Regions from separate parts of the Dermacoccus sp. NHGro5 genome, predicted to be linked through region 2. Evidence: riboswitches for the same ligand, from Rfam matches in the RefSeq annotation. Region 2 holds a riboswitch; each other region holds the start of a gene.
What was found. A riboswitch is a leader RNA that binds a small molecule or an ion and turns the genes downstream of it on or off. The one in region 2 is predicted to bind S-adenosylmethionine.
Positions count from the first base shown of each region.

Region 1: linked by a shared signal. The riboswitch ahead of J4Z35_RS04890 (TauD/TfdA family dioxygenase) and the one ahead of J4Z35_RS11560 (homoserine O-acetyltransferase) in region 2 are both predicted to bind S-adenosylmethionine.
Region 3: linked by a shared signal. The riboswitch ahead of J4Z35_RS10920 (MetQ/NlpA family ABC transporter substrate-binding protein) and the one ahead of J4Z35_RS11560 (homoserine O-acetyltransferase) in region 2 are both predicted to bind S-adenosylmethionine.
Region 4: linked by a shared signal. The riboswitch ahead of J4Z35_RS04120 (bifunctional o-acetylhomoserine/o-acetylserine sulfhydrylase) and the one ahead of J4Z35_RS11560 (homoserine O-acetyltransferase) in region 2 are both predicted to bind S-adenosylmethionine.

Region 1 is NZ_JAGEKQ010000008.1:151,972-154,164, forward strand. It holds gene J4Z35_RS04890 (TauD/TfdA family dioxygenase) at 41-1,018, opposite strand; SAM riboswitch class IV at 1,029-1,157, opposite strand; gene J4Z35_RS04895 (hypothetical protein) at 1,321-1,617, shown strand; gene J4Z35_RS04900 (cyclopropane-fatty-acyl-phospholipid synthase family protein) at 1,678-2,193, opposite strand, start outside.
Region 2 is NZ_JAGEKQ010000026.1:126,933-129,125, reverse strand. It holds gene J4Z35_RS11560 (homoserine O-acetyltransferase) at 1-1,113, opposite strand, end outside; SAM riboswitch class IV at 1,148-1,256, opposite strand; gene J4Z35_RS11555 (hypothetical protein) at 1,346-2,193, opposite strand, start outside.
Region 3 is NZ_JAGEKQ010000025.1:7,248-9,440, reverse strand. It holds gene msrA (peptide-methionine (S)-S-oxide reductase MsrA) at 1-175, shown strand, start outside; gene J4Z35_RS10925 (neutral/alkaline non-lysosomal ceramidase C-terminal domain-containing protein) at 243-626, opposite strand; SAM riboswitch class IV at 839-950, shown strand; gene J4Z35_RS10920 (MetQ/NlpA family ABC transporter substrate-binding protein) at 1,129-2,136, shown strand; gene J4Z35_RS10915 (methionine ABC transporter ATP-binding protein) at 2,133-2,193, shown strand, end outside.
Region 4 is NZ_JAGEKQ010000007.1:67,035-69,227, forward strand. It holds gene J4Z35_RS04110 (hypothetical protein) at 1-236, opposite strand, end outside; gene J4Z35_RS04115 (GNAT family N-acetyltransferase) at 233-727, opposite strand; SAM riboswitch class IV at 851-966, shown strand; gene J4Z35_RS04120 (bifunctional o-acetylhomoserine/o-acetylserine sulfhydrylase) at 1,039-2,193, shown strand, end outside.

The sequences.
Region 1 (2,193 bases), on a different contig from region 2:
GGCCCCAGAGACCCGCACCGCGTCATGTCAGCTCACACCGTCAGGCAGCTGCGCCACCCGTCAGGCCGTTGACGCCGACGGGCTTGTCGCCACCGACCGTCACGCGCCTCATGGCACGCGGGCCAAGGTTGGCGTCGACGTAGTCGCGGTTGGCGTAGTGCGACGTCGCGCGGTTGTCCCAGATGCCGACGTCGCCGGGCGCCCAACGGTGGCGGATCGTGTGTTCGGGCTGCGTCAGGTGCGCGTACAGCACGTCGAGGATCGCCCGCGACTCGGCCTGCGACACGCCGACGATGTGGGAGGTGAAACCGGGGTTGACGAACAGCCCACGCCGTCCCGTCTCGGGATGGACGCGCACGACGGGGTGCTCGACGACGGGCAGCTCGGTGACGACCTTGCCGTTCCACTCCTGCCCACCATGCTTGCGCAGGTACGCGCCCCATTCGCGGTTGCCGTCGTGGGCGGCGATGAGCTGGTCGACGAGGCCGCGGAACGGCTTCGACAGCGAGTCGTACGCCGCCTGAGCGTCGGCCCAGGAGGTGTCGCCGCCGTAGTCGGGCAGCGTCACGGCGCGCAGGATGCTGATGGCCGGCGGCTCCTTCATGAACGTGACGTCCGTGTGCCACTCGTCGGAGAACGAGAACTCGGGGTCGGAGGAGTCGATCGAGTAGATCTCCTTGCGCTCGTGCGTGCTCGCGACGGGGTGACCCGCCGTCAGCTCGCCGAGCAGGTTGCCGAGGCGCACCTGAGCGTCGTCGTCGAACGCGTCCTGACCGCGGAAGAAGAGCACCTTGTGCGCGAGCAGCGCGCGGCGCAGGTCGAACGCTATCGCGTCGTCGACCTGCGCGAGGTCGACGCCGTGGACGATTGCGCCGAACGCCGGGCCGAGGCGTTCGATGCGCAGCCCGGGCGTCGCGACGGTGCCGCCGTGGCGCGCCGCTGCGCTCGTCGGAACACCCGTCGGTGCGCCGCGCGCGGAGTCGACGTTCGCGTCGGGCGTGGTGTCGAGGAGTGTCATGGCAGACCCTTCGTTGCGCTTGCCGCCGCGTCGGTCGACGGGCGGCCGGGTCGTTACTCGGGGCACCCCGACGCACCGTGTGCGTTCGCATGGGGGTTGCCGCCCGGCCAGCCGAGACTTCGCGCCGGGGCTCGTGACCCACGCATAACGTAGCACTGGCCAAACATAAAGGTCGAGTTATGCATCAACGGCGGCCACACCGTGACATTCGTCAGGGGCCCCGCCGCACCCGGGCGGCCACACTGAGAGCAGAACGCTCGTGGAGCACTCCCCCGTCGGTGAGCAGCGGTGATCGATGGTTCATGATCGCCCTGACCGTGTTCGAGATCAGAGGGTCGATCGTCACGGTCGAGTTCGTGAAGTCGCACGGTGGCAGCGATTTCAGCGCGTACATGTGGTCGCTGCTCGCGCCGGGCGTCGGCGCTCTCGTCTACTGGGCGCGCACACGCCACGCGTCAGGGGCCAGCGCCGCAATCCTCGCGTTCAACCTGCGCTCCGCGGCCGTCGTCATCGCGAACAGTTCGTTCCAGAACGCGTTCGCGTGGACACAGATCATGACGGTGGCGGCGATGCTCGTCGGCATCACCCCACCGTCATGATTGCGCGTCGCCTGCGTCTGGACGGGCAACGGGCGGCCGCTCAGCACGGCCAGTGAGAGCTCAGCGTGCCCAGTGCGAGCCCAGCGGGTAGCCGCCGTTGTCGCCGTTGTCGGTCGTCTTCGTGGCGAGCACCTGGTGCAGGTGCAGCCAGCCCTCCTCGAACCCGAGGCGTGAACCGGCCATGTAGATGCCCCACACCTGCGCGGTCGGAAGGCCCGCCTCGGCGACGCAGAAATCCCAGTTCGCCTCGAGGTTGCGGCACCAGTCGCGCAGCGTCAAGGCGTACGACAGGCGCAGGTTCTCGTCATGCTGAACCTCGAAACCGGCGTCGTGGCACTCACTGATGAGCCGCCCCGGCGAGGCGAGCTCGCCGTCGGGGAAGACATAGCGATCGGTGAACGGCTCCGGCTTGGCCGATGCCGAGTCGTCGCGACGCGTGATGCAGTGGTTGAGCAGGCGGCCACCGTCGCGCAGCTTCGAGTGCAGGAACGAGAAGTAGTTGGCGTAGTTCTTCACGCCGATGTGCTCCGTGAGGCCGATCGAGCTGACGGCGTCGAAGCCCGTCTCGGTGACGTC
Region 2 (2,193 bases):
CACGAGCGCCGCGATCTGGTCGGCCTCGATGAGGAAACCGTCGTGACCGTGCGGCGAGTGGATGAGACGCAGCCGTCCGCGCCCGTGAGCCCGGACGATGTCGGCGGAGGCACTGACCGGGAACAGCCGATCGGAGTCGACCGCGGCGACGACGAGCTCACCCCCGAACACCCGAAGCGCAGGCTCGATGCCGCCGCGGCCGCGGCCGACGTCGTGCGTCGCCATCGCCTGCGTGAGCCGCACATAACTCATGGCGTCGAACCGCGCGACGAGTTTCGCGGCGTGGTGCTCGAGATAGCTCTCGACGGCGAACAGGCCGCCGTCGAGCGTGCGGTCCGCTCCCTGCGACTCGCGCCCGAACCGCTCCTGCAACTCGTGCGCGCTGCGGTAGGAGGTGTGCGCGATCTGGCGGGCGAGCCCGAGCCCCGACGTCGGGAAGACGCCCTGCTCGAGGTAGCCGCCACCCCGGAAATCCGGGTCAGCTTCGATTGCCCGCACCTGCGTGTGCCCCCACGCGATCTGGTCGGCGCCCGCCGCCGCGCAGCTCGCGACGACGAGGGCGCGCTGCACCCGATGCGGGAAGGTCGCCACCCACTCCGCGGCGCGCATCCCGCCGAAGGAGCCGCCGATGACAGTGTGGAAGCGCGCGATGCCGAGAGCGTCGGCGACCCGCGCCTCGGCGCGCGCCTGATCCCTGACGCTGACGTGTGGGAAGCGCCCGCCCCACACCCGGCCGTCTGGTGCGAGCGACATGGGGCCCGTGCTGCCGCGACAGCCACCGAGCACGTTGATCGCCACGACGAACAGCTCGTCGGTGTCGAGGGGCGCGCCGGGGCCGATGAGACCAGGCCACCACCCCGCCGTCGGCTGCCCGGGGCCGACCGGCCCGACGACGTGCGAGTCTCCGGTCAGGGCGTGCTCGACGAGGACGGCGTTGCTCGCGTCGTCGTTCAGCTCGCCCCAGCACTCGTACGTCATGACGACGTCGGGCAGGGCGGCGTCGTTCTCCAGCGTCAGGGTGCCGATGTGGACGGCACGTGCGTGCGGGTTGAACCCGTCGTCGGTGAGGGGCGCCGCGGAGTCGGCCACGGCGAGGCGACGGTGCGAAACCATGACGTCCTCGATTCCGAGGTGGGTCGCAACCCACCTCTCGCGCTTGCCGCCCACGGGCGGCCCTGTCGTCACCCGGGGCACCCCGCCGCGAGGGAGGGTTGCCGCTCAGCAAGCCGGGGCTTGTGTCGCTGAAACTCTTGACCTGCGACACAGTAGGCGGCCCTGCCCGCGGCTTCCATCGCCCGCGCGGCGACGTCCACGATGTGGCGCGCTCCCACAACCGGCACGCTCGTCAGGCGACGGAACTCTGCCGAGCCTTCGTGTGGAGCGCACCGACGGCCTGCTCGTACGACAACCCCGTGCCTGTGATGTCGCGCAGCAGTTGCCCCAATGACGTCCGTCCGATGCGCAGCGACGCCGCGGCGCACGCACCGGCTCCTCGCAGGTCGCCTTCGCGCCAGGTCGCGGCGGCCTCGAGGGCCTTCCACGCGGCGCGGCCGTGGCGCGGCACGAGCGGCAGCCAAGTTCGCAGGCACGCGCTCGTCATCAGCGGGCCAGGCTCGCCGAGCGGCGTGCCCGGGCTCAGCAGACGGAACAGTTCGGGTGCGACGCACAGGAGGATCTCATCGCGCGTCGGGCCGTCGACGACAGCGTCGGCGAGCACCTGCAGGTCGGCGCTGCGGGAGCGTCGCCGGGTGCCCGACGCGGTGTCGGGGACGTCGCACAACCGTGCCCAGGCGGCTCGGACGTCGACGACGCTGGGAACGGGGCGCGCGGTGGCGGCCATGGCCTCGCCGCCGCGGCGGACGTCGCGAAGCTGCTCGCGGGTCTGCTCTGACAGGGACGGGATCTCGTGGATCGCGCCGTCACAGCAGCCGAGCTCGCATTCGATGGCCCACCAGTGCTCGTCGCTGGCACCGAGGACGTGGTGCAGCGGCACGCGGCGCTCGATGCGTTTCGCGAGGGCCGCGATGTCGACGCGGCCCGGCTCGCAGCGATAGGCGATGGCGATGGCGGCCTGCGCACCCATCGTCGCGCGCCGCTCAGCGACGACGTCGAGCATGTGCGCCGTCTCCCCGTCGCACGCATCGTCCGCCCAGCCGAGCACCCCCGCGAGCGCACCGTCACGTTCGAACAGGA
Region 3 (2,193 bases), on a different contig from region 2:
GACCGAGATGCGCCCGGCGGACGAGGCGGGCCCCTTCTGGCCGGCGGAGCTGTACCACCAGCAGTACCTGTCCAAGCACCCTGGCGGCTACTGCAACCACGGCTTCAAGGGCGTCACGTGCCCCGTCGGCGTCGCCGACCTGCCCGCGCAGACGGACGTCCTCCCGCCACGCTGACGACGACATGCACGGCGGCCGCTGAGCCGGTGGCCGATCAACCGGCCACCGCGGCGCACCGGCCGTCTCAGCGCACCTGGAAGGCCCGGCTCGTTCCGGTGTAGGCACTGACCTTGCCGTTCCAGCCGTTCTTCCAGTTGCCCTGCTGCACGAGGCGATACGTGCCTGCGGGCGTGCCGCGACGTATGCGCCACTCCACGGTGCATCGCGAGTACGAGACGCCCTCGCGCGACCAGACGTACGAGGTGTCCCAGTCGTGGTCGTCGAGGACGTCGACCCACGACGAGCCGACCTGACGCTGCACCTTGACGAACGTGCCCATCGTGCGTAAGTCATTCTTCGGGTGGCCGCCGCGGAAGACCGCCCGCACGCTCGAACCAGCCGAGCACGTGGCGTCCGGCTGGGTCAGGACGTCACCGAAGTGCTGCCCGGGTGGGACGTCGTCGAACACGACGCCGGGGCCCTCGGCGCGTGGCCGACGTCACACTCATCACCCACCTAGACGATCGTCCAAGCTGTGTGAAGAAATCACTCACCCGAGCCTCGACGGCGAAAGACGCCGCATCAGCCACGCCGCGTGTCGCACGTCACAATCTTCGCCCACGTCTCATCTCCAGTGCCACGACTTGACGCTTTGTCGCGCGCGGCTCTAATCTCGCTGCTGGTCAAGAGATCCGATGCAAAGCCCTGGCTGGTCGGACGGCAACCCTCACACGCGTGGCGGGGTGCTCCAGGTGATGACCCGGCCGCGTCGACCACGCGGCAAGCACGCTCGGCACCCAACGTGACGGCATCCTCGTGAGCCTTCCGTTGCGCTGCCCAGGCCCCGAAAGGCATGCCCCGCACGACACCGCGCACCGCGCCCCACCCCGGCGCCCCCGCCTTCGCGCTGACTCCGCGCATCCGCGCCAGCTCCGCGCATTCGCATCCTTGCCGCCTCACCAGGAGAGATCATGACCGACAAGCACACCCCCGCCGACGAGACCTCGACGCCCGCCTCGTCCACGCATGACGCCACGAGCGCCGAGAACGGCGCGACCGCCCTGCCCCCGAAACCGAAGAACAACACCGGCAAGTACGTCGCGATCGGCGCCGGCGTCCTCGTCGTCGCGCTGGCCGCCGGCATCGGGGCCAAGGTGCTCGGCGGGAGCAGTGACGACAAGCTGACCCACCTCAAGGTGGGCACGACGGAGGCGTCGGACCCGTACTGGAACCAGCTCGTCAAGGTGGGCAAGGACAAGTACGGCCTCGACATCGAACCGGTCAACTTCTCTGATTACACCCAGGCCAACCCCGCGCTCTCCGAGGGCCAGGTCGACCTCAACCAGTTCCAGCACCTGCAATTCCTCGCCGACTACAACACCAAGGCGAAGCAGAACCTCACGCCCATCGGGGCGACGTACATCGTCCCGCTGGCGCTGTACTCGAAGAAGCACACGAGCGTCGGCCAGTTCCCCCAGGGCGGCAAGATCGCCATCCCCAACGATCCGACGAACCAGGCGCGCGCCTTGCTGCTGCTGCAGAGCGCCGGACTGCTGAAGCTCAAGGGTGGTGGCACCTCGCTGTCGACCCCGGCCGACATCGACGCTGGCGCCTCGAAGGTCACCGTCACAGCGGTCAACGCCGAGCAGACCGCGGCCGCGCTGCCGTCCGTCGACGGCGCGATCGTCAACAACAACTTCGCCGCGGACGCGAAGCTCGACCCGAGCAAGGCCCTGTTCAAGGACGACCCGCATGCGGCCTCGTCGAAGCCGTACATCAACGTCGTCGTCGCGCGCGCCGCGGACAAGGACAACGCCGACTACGCCAAGTTCGTCAAGGCCTACCACGACCCGAGCGTCGAGAAGCTCATCGAGGAGCGCACGAAGGGCACGAGCGTCCTCGTGAACAACTCCGCCTCCGAGCTGCAGGGCATCCTCGCGAACCTCGAGGCCCAGATCAAGGCGAAGGGATCGAAGTGACGGGCCCCTCCCCCACACTGACGAAGGCCGCCGCGCCGGCGAGTGCCACCCCGCCCG
Region 4 (2,193 bases), on a different contig from region 2:
AGGCCCGTGACGGCGTCCTCGAGGTCGAGCCAGTCGTCGTCATCGAGGCCGGCCGCCGCCCCCGGCCATGCGACCGAGGCGGCCATGACGCCGTCACGAGCCCACTGCTCGACAGCGTCGCGCGCGAGGGCGCCGTCAGCACCGAGGTGCAGGACGACGGCGTTCGCGACCGGTTTGGACGGGCAGGCGATGCAGCGCTCGCGCTGATCGAGCGCCCAGATGACGTCGTCGCTCATGACGCACGCTCCGCATCGCGGCGGGCGTCGAGGCCGAACGGCGCCACACGCTGCATGTGACGTTCGTCCGGCGGGCCGAAGCCGGCCCGTTCGTACAGCCTGCGGGCACGCGGACGGGCGTTGAGCATCATTCGCGCGACGTCGTGCGCGTCGGCCCAGGCGTCGACGATCCGCAGCATCCGCTCGGCCAGGCCCTGGCCGCGCGCCGACGGCGTGACGAAGACGACCGCGATGTAGAGCGACGGCTGCGCCGGCCGAGCCAGCGCCGGGGGCCGGTGCACGAGCGACGTCTGCACCATGCCGAGAGCCGTCCCGTCAGCACTCGAGGCGAGCCACGTCGGCAGATCGTCGTAGTGCGCGAGCCAGTGATCGGCATACTCGGTGATGAAGCCGGAGCGGTTGCTCTCCCCCGCCTCGAGGTCCATCTGCAGACGCAGCGCCGCGCAGGCGAACGCGTCTTCGCGGCGCGCGCGGACGATCGTCGGTGTCATGGCAACAGTCAAGCACGGCATGAGGGTCGTCGCCCGTAGGCGCGTCGCGTCAGCACGGGGCCGCGACCGGAATGTGAGACAGCATTCCCGCCTGATGACACCACCCGGCCTAGAGTGGCCGCAGGTCACGAGCGCCAGCGTCAAACCCCGGTTTGCTGGCCGGCAACCCTCCCACCGCGGCGGGGTGCTCCGGGTGACGACCTGGCCCGGCGCCGAGCGCGTCCGGGCAAGCGCGGAGGGATTCCCCTTCGGGCACCACACGTACGGTGCGCCGCCCGTGCGTCCACGCACTCCTCAAGAGGGACATCATCATGAGCTCCGAGAACTGGGCCTTCGAGACCAAGCAGATCCACGTCGGCCAGAACGTCGACGGCGACACCGGCGCCCGGGCGCTGCCGATCTACCAGACGACGTCGTTCGTCTTCGACTCCGCCGAGACCGCGGCCAACCGCTTCGGCCTGTCGGATCTCGGCCCCATCTACACGCGCATCGGCAACCCGACGGCGCAGGCGGTCGAAGACCGCATCGCCGCGCTGGAGGGCGGCGTCGGCGCGTTGCTGCTCGCGTCGGGTCAGGCGGCGACGACGTTCGCCATCCTCAACGTCGCTCAGGCCGGCGACCACATCGTCGCCTCGTCCGCGCTGTACGGCGGCACGTACAACCTGCTGAAGTACACGCTCAAGCGACTCGGCGTCGAGACGACGTTCATCGACAACATCAACGATCTCGACGAGTGGCGCGGCGCCATCCGCGACAACACGAAGCTGCTGTTCGGCGAGACGCTGAGCAACCCCGACCAGAAGGTGCTCGACGTGCGCGGCCTCGCCGACATCGCGCATGACGCCGGGGTGCCGCTGTTCGTCGACAACACCGTCGCGACGCCGTACCTGCTGCGCCCGATCGAGCATGGCGCGGACGTCGTCATCCACTCCGCGACGAAGTACCTCGGGGGGCACGGGACGTCGATCGCCGGCGTGCTCGTCGACGCCGGCACGTTCGACTACGCCGCCGACCCGGCGAAGTTCCCGCAGTTCAACGAGCCGTCGGAGAGCTACCACGGTCTCGCGTTCGCCCGCGACCTCGGCGTCGGATCGCCGCTCGGCGCGAACCTCGCCTTCATCCTCAAGGCGCGCGTCGAACTGCTGCGCGACCTCGGCGCGGCCGTCTCCCCGTTCAACGCGTTCCTCATCGCGCAAGGCCTCGAGACGTTGTCGCTGCGTGTGGAGCGACACGTGGAGAACGCGAAGAAGGTCGTCGAGTTCCTGAAGTCGCAGCCGCAGGTCGAGACGTTGTTCTACGCCTCCGACCCGTCGAGCCCCTACAAGGAACTCGCCGACCGCTACCTGCCCGCCGGCTCCGGCGCCGTGCTGTCGTTCGAGATCGCCGGTGGCGTCGAGGCGGGCAAGAAGTTCGTCGACGCCCTCGAACTGCACTCGCACGTCGCGAACATCGGTGACGTCCGTTCC